Regions from separate parts of the Collinsella sp. AF16-8 genome, predicted to be linked through region 1. Evidence: predicted binding sites of a transcription regulator. Region 1 holds the regulator's gene; the other holds the start of a gene.
What was found. Region 1 encodes NrdR, which represses ribonucleotide reductase genes. Its sites were predicted from a motif close to AAACACNATATATNGTGTTT; they were not measured.
Positions count from the first base shown of each region.

Region 2: a site for NrdR is predicted at 3,289-3,308, ahead of nrdD (anaerobic ribonucleoside-triphosphate reductase). Genes of this name have one in related genera too.

Region 1 is NZ_QRXX01000006.1:36,029-42,289, reverse strand. Features, by position in the region: gene hflX (GTPase HflX) at 1-616, shown strand, start outside; gene DWW73_RS06360 (heparan-alpha-glucosaminide N-acetyltransferase) at 601-1,305, opposite strand; gene lexA (transcriptional repressor LexA) at 1,305-1,949, opposite strand; gene DWW73_RS06350 (LysM peptidoglycan-binding domain-containing protein) at 2,113-2,562, shown strand; gene nrdR (transcriptional regulator NrdR) at 2,614-3,057, shown strand; gene dut (dUTP diphosphatase) at 3,062-3,505, shown strand; gene DWW73_RS06335 (glycosyltransferase) at 3,964-5,265, opposite strand; gene DWW73_RS06330 (NAD(P)/FAD-dependent oxidoreductase) at 5,384-6,261, shown strand, end outside.
Region 2 is NZ_QRXX01000008.1:53,189-59,449, forward strand. Features, by position in the region: gene DWW73_RS07900 (phosphate acyltransferase) at 1-37, shown strand, start outside; gene buk (butyrate kinase) at 41-1,153, shown strand; gene DWW73_RS07910 (MFS transporter) at 1,228-2,427, shown strand; gene DWW73_RS07915 (hypothetical protein) at 2,528-2,995, shown strand; gene nrdD (anaerobic ribonucleoside-triphosphate reductase) at 3,564-5,786, shown strand; gene nrdG (anaerobic ribonucleoside-triphosphate reductase activating protein) at 6,213-6,261, shown strand, end outside.

The DNA of each region.
Region 1 (6,261 bases):
GCTCAATCGTCTGACTGGCTCTACGGTACTTTCGCAGGACAAGCTGTTTGCTACGCTCGACCCGACGACGCGTTCGTATCGCCTGCCCGGCGGTCGCGGCATGACGATTACCGATACCGTCGGCTTTATTCAAAAGCTGCCGCATGGCCTGGTCGATGCCTTTAAATCGACGCTGTCCGAGGTGTTGGGTGCCGATCTAATTCTCAAAGTCGTAGATGCGTCTGACGAGGACTATGAGCGGCAGCTGGAGGCTGTCGACCGCGTGCTTGATGAGATCGGCGCCGGAGAGCGTTTGACGCTGACCGTATTCAATAAAATCGATCTTCTCGATAGCGTCGATCGATTGAGTTTCCGTCGTCGCTATCCGGAGGCCGTTCTGTTCTCGGCCCAAACGGGCGAGGGGCTCGACGATCTCGTCGACCGGATTGCTCGCGAGGCAGCTGCCACCGATGTGTTGCTCTCCGCTGATATCCCGTATCGCGAGGGCGCTCTCATCACGCTGGTGCATGAGCAGGGAACCCTTCTGCATGAGGAATATCTCGAGGACGGCGTTCGCATTGTGGCGAAGTTGCCGGCTCGTATTGCACCGCGGCTCGAGCGTTATCGCACCGAGTAGACGAGCTCCAAAATGCCCAGAATGATGGGCTGATGCAGCAGATAAAAGGGGAGAGCGTGACGTCCAAGCCTGGCGAGCGCCGGCAGGGGGTTGACGTAGGCCCAGCTAGGGACGGTCTTATCGATACTCTTCGCTATGTGTGCGGCGAAGTATCCTGCAAGATACATAAAGATAAACGGGATGATGGGGTAGTAATCACCTGAGACAAACCCAGGGCTCGGAAATCCCAGCCACGCCAGGTAGGGGACAGGGTAGATCGTTTTGGGGATGCTCCAGGTGATGGCGAACAACACAAGGCATAGGGGCATGCCCCATCTTGCCGTTATCTTCTTAAGGACGGGATCGGTCAACGCCACGATGCCGGTGCATGCGGCCATGCAGTAGATGATGCCAAAATTAACCGAATCGTCGACTGAGACAAGTGTTGTTGCCAACCAGACAACGAGTGCTGCTAAGGCGTATTTAGCGGCACGATTGATATTGTTGCGCGAAAGGGTGCACATCCAACCCGCGATAAACAAAAATACCCAGCTGATGCTGGCGCGCCAGATGTCTTGAAAGACTGACTGGGTAAACCAGGGCATATCCCAGCCGTACAGGTAGGCGAGATCATAGCAAGCGTGAAAACCTGCCATAGAAATCATCGTAAACCCGCGGACGGTATCAAAGATGGTTATGCGTTTTTGCATTACGAGAATCGGCGCATCAAGCCGACGACTTTGCCCAGGATAACGGGATTCGTTGCATAGATAGGTTCCATGGTGTCGTTCTCGGGCTGCAGGCGTACGCGTCCCTGCTCCTTGTAGAACGTCTTGACGGTCGCTGAACCATCAATCATGGCCACGACAATTTCGCCGTTCATGGCACTCTTTTGTTCACGGACGATGATGTAATCGCCATTGAAGATGCCGACATTGATCATTGAGCTCCCATGTACCTCAAGGATAAAGGAACCCTGATCAGTGGCGATTTCGGTCGGGATAGTAAACGTGTCTTCGATATTCTGCTCGGCCAGAATGGGAATCCCGGCCGCGACGCGACCAACGAGCGGTAGCGAGACCGTTCCGCGAGGTGCGGTGGGCTCGTCAGATTTAGAAATTGAGACAGAGGAACCGTCCTCGTTAAAGAGTTCCAGGGCACGCGGCTTGGTGGCATCGCGCTTGAGCAGCCCGCGCGCCTCCAGGGCAGAGAGATGGGCGTGCACGGTGCTTGGGGAGGAAAGGCCCACGGCAGAAGCCATCTCGCGCACGCTGGGCGGATAACCCTTCTCCTGCTGATATTCCTTGATGAAGTCGTAAATTTGCTGCTGACGCTTGGTAATTTTGCGAGCCATCAGGGCATCCTCTCTACCCATGTCAAACAAATGTTCGAATTTTGCTTGACAGGAACAACTGTTCGAAGATAATAATAACCGAACATTCGTTCTCGCGCTAGACATTTTTGTCCGCGCGGCTTGATAAAACTGTTCTCAGCAAAACACGCGAGAGGAGAACATGATGAACGCAACGAATATGGTCCAGGGAAACCTCGCCCTTAAGCTCGAGACGCCTGCAGAACCCACTTTTACGGTTGTTCAGGGTGGCCGCTCCGGCTTTCAGCCTTTGACCGTAAAGCCTGCGCGCAATCAGCAGGCTGTAGTCGCGCCGGCCCGCGTTGCCCTGAAGGTTCCGACGATTGTCGCCGTCGCCGTTGCGCTTACGCTCTTCTTTGTCCTCGCTACGTCGGTCTTTAGCGCTCGTCATGCCGTGTATGCCGAGTCCGTTTCCAACGTTACATACGAGACCATTCGCGTTCAGCCTGGCGATTCTCTTTGGTCGCTTGCCGAGGAATATCCAATCGAAGGCCTTTCCACGCAAGAGACTTCCGACATGATCCGTAACGTCAATCATCTGGAGCATGGTTCGCTCGCCGCCGGTGCGCATCTTAAGGTTCCTGCTCGTTCGTAATCATTATCGCGCTGCGCATGGTACCCTTGTTATCGTTTAAGAGGAGGTACCATGCGCTGTCCCAAATGCGGCAAGGCACATACCCGCGTCGTTGATTCCCGTATGCAGGAGTCAAATAACACCATTAAGCGCCGCCGCGAATGTTGCTCGTGTAACTATCGTTTTACAACGTTCGAGCGATGCGAAGACCCAATCGAGGTCATTAAGTCAGACGGAACCAAGCAGCGGTTCGATCGCAATAAGCTGCTCGTCGGCTTGATGCGCGCCACCATCAAGCGCGATATCGACACTAAGAAGCTCAATGAGATTATCGATGACATCGAGGTTGAGCTTCGCTCTCGCACGCTGACGGCCGTCACGTCCCATGAGTTGGGTGACATGGTGCTCAAGCGCTTGGCCAAGATCGACAAGGTTGCGTACATCCGTTTTGCCTCGGTCTACCGTGATTTCAAAGACGTCGATGAGTTTCTGCAAGAGCTCGACAAGCTAAGGTGATTCCATGTCCAACATTTCCGTCAACATAAAGCGTCTCGACCCCACCGTCGAGCTTCCCAAATACGCCCATCCCACCGATGCCGGCTTGGATCTACGCTCCAACGAGGACTGCGTCCTGAAGCCCTTCGAACGCCGTCTGGTCTCTACGGGGCTGGCCATCGCCCTGCCCGATGGCTACGCCGGCTTCGTCCAGCCACGCAGCGGCTTGGCCATCAAGCAGGGCCTGTCTATAGTCAACACGCCGGGCCTCATCGACGCTCACTACCGAGGAGAACTCAAGGTTATCCTCATCAACCTGGATCCCACCAACGACATCCAAATCAACAAAGGCGACCGCATAGCCCAACTCGTCATCCAAGAAGTCCCCACGGTCAACCTCGTAGAAGTAGAAGAACTAGACAAAACCGACCGAGGCAAAGGAGGCTTCGGCTCCAGCGGCGTCGCTTAAACTCAATCGTCCGCTCACCAGTGGGAGGGGCCTATATATCATCCCGTGCTCAAACATTCTCGCGGGGCGCTCGTATCCCTCCCGCCTGCCTCTCACACATATCATTCCATGCTCAAACATTCTCGCTTCGTTTCGCTCGCTGCGAAACTGCGCGTGGAACGATATGTGTGAGAGGCAGGCGGGCGGCTACTCGCTTGAAAAAATATTTACATTCTAGTAAGCCAATGCGACAAAGGAACAATCCCTTTGTCGCATTGGCTTACTGTATTTAGATTTTCCGGTTTCGCCTTTGAAGGTTCTAGTGGTGGGGAATCTGGTATAGCTGCTAGTACGTAAACGCAGCTTACCTGCGGGAGGCCCCTATATATCGTCCCACGCGCAGTTTCGCAGCGAAGCGAGAATGTTTGAGCATGGGATGATATATAGGGGCCTCCCGCAGGTAAGCGGACATAAAGACGCTAGCGGATATGCGCGGGTTTTCCGCCCCAGTAGAAGCGACAGAAGGCTCGTTTGCGCTTTTGGGGTTTGCCTACGAGCTCCATGGTTGCGATGGCTATGTCTTCGGCTGCGTGGGGGCGGCGTAGTACTTCGCCGTTGATGAGTAGGGCTTTGAGTGATTCGGGATGGTCGTGCAAGTGACGTAGGGTAACGATGAGCTCTCGTGCGGTGGTGACATGCATGCTGGCGCCCATGCCGGTGAGCATGGTGGTGTTGGCCTTTTCCTGGCCATAGGACTTGCCCAGCAGGATCATCGGCAGATGTGCGCATAGGCACTCGGTGACGGTGAGTCCGCCCGATTTGAGAATTGCCAGGTCGCAGCCGTGCATGAGGGCCGCCATGTCGTCGACATAGTCCAGCACCGTGACGTTTTCGAGCTTCATGGCATCGAAGAGTGTCTTGAGGCGGGCGGCGTATTCCTTATCCTTGCCCGGCAAAAAGACAAAGTGCATGTCTTCGAAGCTGCGTAGGAAGGGGAGGGTGCGGTCCATCTCCGCGCGAAAGCGAACGTACGGTTGAGGCAAGCTGGCACCTGCCATTACCAGCACGACGGTCTTGTCGGTGGGGAGGTTGAACTTAGCTAGCTCTTCCTCGCGATCGTAATCCGTGTCGAATCCGGCGCGAATAGGAATGCCGGTAATGCGAATCTTTGTCTCGAGCACCTCGCGCGGACGCAGCGTTTCGGCCATAAATTCGTTGGCAACACAGAATAAATCGGTGTCCTTGTGGGGCCACCATCCCTCGACTTCGTAGTCGGTCGGTACGCAGATGACCGGATAATCGATACCCGTAATTACGCGGGCGCCCACGGCAACATTGGCTGCTGTGATGTGCGTTGCAACCACGGCTATGGGCCTGCGGCTACGAATATATTCGTTGAAGGCGGGGAACATAATTCGCGACCATGCCGTTCCGCCACCCCAGAGAAGATGTCCCGTAAGCGTATATCGCCAGGTCAGGTCGTAAATGGGGCGCGTGGCTCCCGTAAAAGAAGCCGCGGTCTTATTGCCGTCGAATTTAATACGTCCAAAATCAAGGATATCGAGCACTTCAATCTCAATATCCTCGGGGATGCCATTGGTGCCGCGGATGAGGTCGAATGCCTGCGCTATCGCATTTGCGGCGGCCTTGTGGCCCGAGCCAACGGAGGCGTGCACGATGGTCACGAGAGGTTTTTGCTGAGCCAGGAGCGTGGTTTGCTCCGATTGAGGAGTGCTGTGCGTGAGCAGGGGAGCGTCGTCACTCGTCTGCGCCTGGTCCATCGATAACTCCCCTTCAGCTTTGTAATACGGTTTTATCATTGTAGTGCATGAGTGTCACGTTCACGTAAATTTGGGTACGAGCGCAAAGAACGACAACGTTTCGACGAAAGGACGCTTCATGACTACCGATAAGCCGATCGATGTTGCGATTATCGGTGGCGGCCCCGCGGGCTATGCTGCCGCCATTTATGCTGCGCGTGCCAACCTGACGACGATCGTGATTGAGCAGGGCATGTCGGGAGGGCAGATCGCCACAACCAATGAGGTCGAGAACTATCCGGGTTTCCCGCTCCTGAGTGGCGCCGAACTCGGCGAGCGTTTTCAGCAGCATGCAGAGGGCCTGGGAGCACAGGTTACATGGAGCATGGTTACGGGTATCGATTACGATGCCGATGCAGCGTTGTTTACGGTACATCACGATATGGGCGATACGCTGGCCTCGAGCGTTATCGCTTGCATGGGTGCCACGCCGCGTCCGGCAGGTTTCGCAGGCGAGGATACGTATCGCGGTCGTGGCGTTTCATATTGCGCAACATGTGACGGCATGTTTTTCCGCGGCAAGCAGGTTTTTGTAATCGGTGGTGGCAATTCGGCATGCGAAGAGGCGCTGTTCCTGTCCGACATTGCCAGCAGTGTGACCATCGTGCTGCGCCGCGACCAGTTCCGTGCGCCCGATGGTGTTGTTCAGAAAGTACTCGCAAAGGACAATATTACAGTTAGGTACCAAACTAGTATTGTGGAGCTATCGGGCGAAGCCATGCCAACGACGATTACCTTTAAGGACAATGCATCCGGCGAGACTCATACCGAGTCATTTGAGCCCGGCTCGTTTGGCATCTTTGTCTTTACCGGAACGCAGCCCCATACCGAGCTTGTTGAGCATCTAGTCGATCTGGCGCCTGATGACGGCATTCTGACTGATGAATCCATGGCGACCCGCACGCCAGGTCTATTTGCCGCTGGCGATATCCGTTCCAAACGTTTACGCCAGGTTGT
Region 2 (6,261 bases), on a different contig from region 1:
GAGCTGCGTGCGCGCCCAGGCGCTTAAGGAGGCTTAGGGTATGTCCGATAAAAAGACTCCCTGGCGCGTCCTGGTAATCAACCCGGGTTCCACTTCCACAAAGGTGGGCGTTTTTGAGGGTGACGAGTGCAAGCTCAGCAAGAACGTTGCACACGACGCGAAGGACCTCGCCCAGTTCGATGGGGTTTCGGCTCAGATGCCGTATCGCTGCGATCTGATTCTTGGAGCACTGGATGAGGCGGGCCTGAAGCTCGAGGACTTTGATGCATTTGTCGGTCGCGGCGGCGGCTTGCTTTCGCTGCCCGGCGGCACGTATGCCATCAATGAGGTCATGCTCGAGCATGCCCGCGTCGGTGCGAACGGCATTCAGCACCCGGCGCAGCTGGGTCCCCAGATTGCCCATGAGTTCGCTTCAAAGACGGGCAAGCCCTCTTTTGTGGTGAATCCTCCCGATACCGATGAGCTATGCGACCTCGCACGTATGACGGGCATTAAGGGCGTGTATCGAAACGTGCACCTGCACGCCCTTAATCTTAAAGAGACCGCCATCCGCCATGCGGCAAAGCTCGGTCGCGCATATGACGAGTGTAACTTTATTGTTTGTCATATCGGCGGTGGCATTTCGATTTCCGCTCACCTTAAGGGCAAGATGGTCGACGGCAACGACATCGTCGGCGGCGAGGGCCCCATGGCGCCGACGCGCTGTGGCTCGGTCCCCGCAATCGAGGTCGCGAAGTATACGGCGGAACATGGCCTCGACGTTGCCCGCGCCCATTGCATGAAGACCGGTGGCTTCGTTGACCTTTTGGGTACGTCCGATGCCATCGAGGTGTGTGAACGTGCCGCTGCGGGCGATAAGGCTGCAGCACGCGCTTGGGATGCAATGGTTTACCAAATCTGCAAGTGGATTGGCGAGATGGCCTGCGTGCTGAAGGGCGACGTCGACGGCATCTTGCTCGGAGGCGGCATGGTCCACAGCAAGGAGCTCGTTGCTTCGATTGAGGAATGCTGCTCTTGGATCGCTCCCGTATCGGCTTATCCCGGCGAGTTTGAGCTCGAGGCGATGGCGTCTGGCGCCTGCCGCGTGCTCGATGGTGTCGAGGAAGCGCTCGTGTACAGCGGAGAACCCGTGTTCACCGGATTCAACGACTAATAGTGCTGTGTTTGGGGCGGCCGCTGGTGATGTCTGGCCGCTCCGACCCTTTTCTTTAAGTGTAAGGATGGATCATGGATAAAACCAAGATCAAGTACCTGGTGGGCATTTACGCAGCCGCCATGTGCATCATGGGCATGCTCGTGCCCGTCCCTATCGTGGCCTCTGTTGCGGCGGCATTTCCCAACGAAAACATCGCTGCCGTCCAGATGATCATCGGCATCATCCCGTTGATGATGGCGTTGTCCGCCATGCTCGTCTCTTCACAGCTTGCCTCTCGCGTGTCCAAGAAGAAGACGACGCTCGTCGGTCACATTATCGTGATGCTGGCAGGCGCCTCGGTGCTGGTGTTCCACGACTCGCTCGGCCAAGTCTTAGCGGCTTCTGCTGTCATGGGCCTTGGTCTCGGCGCCGTGCAGAATTCAACGGACGCTCTTATCGCGGATTACTTTGGCGGAAAGCAGCGCTCGTTTGTCATGGGCATCTACTCCACTTTTGTTGCACTGGGCGGCATTATCTGGACGATGGTTTCCGGCATCTTGGGTTCTGCCGAGTGGTTCCACAGCTATGCGGCGTACTTCATCATGATCATTTTCATCGTAATCGAGGCTGTTTGCCTTCCTGAGGGTCGTCTTGAGCCCAAGCGCAAGGTCAACGTGTTTGCCAATATGCCTAAAGAGGTCGCGATTATCACGCTCATGAGCTTTGTGTTCGTACTTACGTTCCAGCTCTTCAGCTCCAACGTTTCGCTGCTTGTTGTAGGTCGCGGCTTTGGCGGTACCGTGGAGGCCGGTCTTGCCTCTACCGTTATGACCGTTGCCGGTATTGCGGCTGGTCTTTTGGTCGGTCCGCTGTTTGCCAAGTTTAAGAACCTGGCTATGCCGATCGCGTGGGGCGTGACGCTCGTCGGCCTGGGCCTGACGCTGGTTGCGCCCGCCTTTATGGTGCTGTGCGTTGCGGGTTTTGTCGTTGCGCTGGGCAAGGAGACCTACGTGCCGCTGGAGGGCAATTTTGCCGCCGGCAACTCTGCCCCCGAGGGACGTGCGTTTAACCTCGCCATTGGCATGGCAGGTATCAACTTTGGCATGGCATTGTCTCCCATTGTGTTTGAGGCCGTGACGTCGCCGTTTGGTGCAACGATTGACCAGAAGTTCATCGCCGGCATGATCGTCTGTGCGGCTTGTGTCGTCTTTGGCGCCATTAAGTATCGCAAGCTCACCCCGGCCCAGCTTGCCGAGGCCGAGAAGATGGCGGCCGGCGGCGAGGCGGAGTAGCCGCTCGAGTAGTTGCTTTGCCGTACATCATGTTTTATCGGGGCCGCCGACATATGCCGGCGGCCCTCTTTCTATCAATGACTTTGAAAGGCTTACGGCTATGAAGTTACCTGTCAGGCGCGTTATCGGTATTCTCAACGGCTTCTTTAACCCGCTATTGCTCTGCGCGTTTCTCCCCATCATTGAAGGGGCGCCTGGCTTGGATCTGACGGGCCCCACGGGCTTTTGGGGACAACTCATCGTGGCCACGGTGATCGCCGAGGTTCTGAGCGCACTCCCGCTGTTTGGCAAAACGGTTGGTATGTGCCTGGACTTTTTTGGTTTTGAGCAGGGGAGTGCATCACACAAGATCGCCGGTACGGTCATCGGTGCCACGCTCCTTTTTATGGTGATCGGTTTTGGCGAGATTGCCTTCCAGGGAGGATTCGGAACGATTGAAGGCCGTACGTTCTTCGCGCGTTGGGCCGGCCTCGTCACAAAGGGATGGGTCTTTGTGGTTATCGCCGGCGTGCTGCTCGATCCCTTTACAGCGGCTCTCGGCCGCATGATGGTTCGCGAAGAGAGGTAATAGATCCTCGCCTATCGAATGCCGGCGGACGGGGCGCCGGGGCTGTAGTCTTCCGAGCGTTTACAGTCCTGTCGCTCCGTCCGCCGGCATTCGACCGCAACATGTTGGTCAAGCATAATCTTTTGGATTCTTTTGGCGTGAGCGGCTTGGTTTTGGTAGGATTTGTCAGCGGCGCGGTTGAGGGGGTTTCAAAACTGCCGTGCAGGTAGTCGAGCTGATAACGTTTTAGCACTCTGCCAAGAGCCCTTCATTTTTAATGCGTTTGCAAAATGACTAATTGCTTTGACCTGCTGAAACACTATATGTTGTGTTTGACCTAAAAAAAGAATACAGGATATAGATGCCTCTTTGTCGTATGATAGATGGCGGACAGAGAACGAAGACCTTAACTGCCTCTTTTGAACGTGTCCTTGAGCCGCTTGATCGGCTTCTGGGAATGTCCGCATGGAGGCTTATGGTTTATCGAGAACACAGATTGCGCGACGGCGCCGCAAGACAGGGACAGGCCCTGCCGGGCATCGTTTGGCTCTGAAGCGCAATGAGGCTACGATGCGAAAGAGGCAAGAGGATGAAGATCATCAAGCGCAGCGGCACCGAGGTTGTCTTTGACATCGATAAGATCGTCAATGCCATCCGCGCCGCCAACTTGGAGGTCGAGGAGAGCTCTCGTCTAACCGACCGCCAGGTGGTTTACGCGGCACAAAACGTCGCCGAGGCATGCGAGAACGCGGGCCACACCGTTTCGGTCGAGGAGATCCAGGATTTGGTCGAGGACGAGATCATGCGTCTCGACTGCTACGAGGTTGCCCGCCACTACATCATCTATCGCTATGTTCAGAGCCTGAAGCGCCAGAAGAACACGACCGACGACAAGATTTTGTCGCTGATCGAGTGCAATAACGAAGAGGTCAAGCAGGAGAACTCTAACAAGAACCCGACCGTCAATTCCGTCCAGCGTGACTATATGGCCGGCGAGATTTCCAAGGACCTGACTCAGCGTGTGCTGCTGCCCCAGGAGATCGTGGATGCCCACAATGAGGGCCTGATCCACTTCCACGATTCCGACTACTTTGCCCAGCACATGCATAACTGCGACCTGGTGAACCTGGAGGACATGCTCCAGAACGGCACCGTTATCTCGGGCACGCTGATCGAGAAGCCGCACAGCTTCTCGACTGCCTGCAACATCGCGACGCAGATTATCGCCCAGGTTGCTTCCTCCCAGTACGGCGGCCAGTCTATTTCGCTGACCCATCTCGCCCCCTTTGTTGAGGTGAGCCGTCAAAAGATTCGCGGCGAGGTTGCCCGCGAGCTCGAGGAGCTCGGTGTTTCGGCATCTGCCGAAAAGGTCCGTGAGGTCGTTGAGGACCGTCTGCGTGACGAGATCCGTCGCGGCGTCCAGACGATTCAGTATCAGGTCGTGACCCTTATGACCACAAACGGCCAGGCGCCGTTTGTGACGGTCTTTATGTATCTCAACGAGGCTCGCTCAGCGCAGGAGAAGCACGACCTTGCCATGATTGTGGAGGAGACGCTTCGTCAGCGCTATGAGGGCGTTAAGAACGAAGCCGGTGTGTGGATTACCCCGGCATTCCCCAAGCTTATCTATGTACTCGAGGACGATAACGTTCACGAGAATTCCCCGTACTTCTACCTGACCCAGCTGGCTGCCAAGTGCACCGCCAAGCGCATGGTGCCCGACTACATCTCCGAGAAGAAGATGCGCGAGCTCAAGCTGTCTAAGGGCGAGACCGCCGGCAACGGCGATTGCTACACCTGCATGGGTTGCCGTAGTTTCCTGACGCCCGACCGTTCGGGCAACGGCTTTAACAATGTCGCCAACGCGCTGAACTATGACCCGACCAAGCCTAAGTACTATGGTCGCTTTAACCAGGGTGTTGTGACCATCAACCTGCCCGATGTCGCGCTGAGCTCGCATCAGGACATGGACAAGTTCTGGAAGATCTTCGATGAGCGCCTTGAGCTGTGCCATCGTGCCCTGCTGTGCCGTCATGAGCGCCTGATGGGCACGCTTTCGGATGCCGCGCCGATTCTTTGGCAGTACGGCGCCCTGGCGCGTCTGAAGAAGGGCGAGACGATCGATAAGCTGCTCGTGGGCGGCTATTCCACCATCAGCCTGGGGTATGCCGGCCTGTATGAGTGCGTCAAGTACATGACGGGCCACAGCCACACCGAGAAGGAGGGCACGCCCTTTGCCATGGCCGTCATGCAGCGCATGAACGACAAGTGCGCCGAGTGGAAGGCCGAAAGCGATATTGACTTCTCGCTGTACGGTACCCCGCTTGAGTCGACGACCTACAAGTTCGCCAAGTGCCTGCAGCGTCGTTTTGGCATCATCCCGGGCGTGACGGACAAGGGCTACATCACCAACAGCTACCACGTCCACGTGTCCGAGGAGATCGACGCATTCGACAAGCTCAAGTTCGAGGGCATGTTCCAGCAGCTTTCGCCGGGCGGTGCCATCTCCTACGTCGAGGTTCCCAACATGCAGGACAACCTCAAGGCTGTCATCCGCGTGATGCAGTACATCTACGACAACATCATGTACGCCGAGCTCAACACCAAGAGCGACTACTGCCAGGTGTGCGGCTACGATGGCGAGATCAAGATTGTCGAGGATGACGGCAAGCTGGTGTGGGAGTGCCCCAGCTGCGGCAACCGCGACCAGGAGAAGATGAATGTCGCCCGTCGCACGTGCGGCTACATCGGTACCCAGTTCTGGAACCAGGGTCGAACCGAGGAGATCCGCGACCGCGTGCTGCATCTCTAATAACCATCCCAGGCTGCCCCGTAGCGAGGCCCCGGACCTTTACTCGCTATTTCGGACAGTCCTGGCTCACGACGGAGGCGCCACTGGCGCCTCCTGTTCGTGCGGAACTCATATCGAGCAAAGGTCCGGGGCCTCGCTACGGGGCAGCCAAGTTGACGTAGCTGAGATGCAGTACGCGGTCTGCTCACTCCTCGAAGTTCTTAGCGGAAATAATTCGGGCTGCAGCTGCGATTTACTTGCGATGGCGGTTGAGCCGCAACTCAGTTTTTATTAGACCACGAACCCTATACTCGATGTTCGCTTCGTTCATTGAGTTACCCTTTGCATGAGGTCGGGACATATCGTCCCGCCCGCAGTTTCGCAGGCCGAAGGCCGAGAATGTTTGAGGACGGGATGATATACTCCAGACCCCCAGGAAGGTTACCTATGAACTACGCGAACATTAAGTATTTCGACATTGCTGATGGGGAAGGCG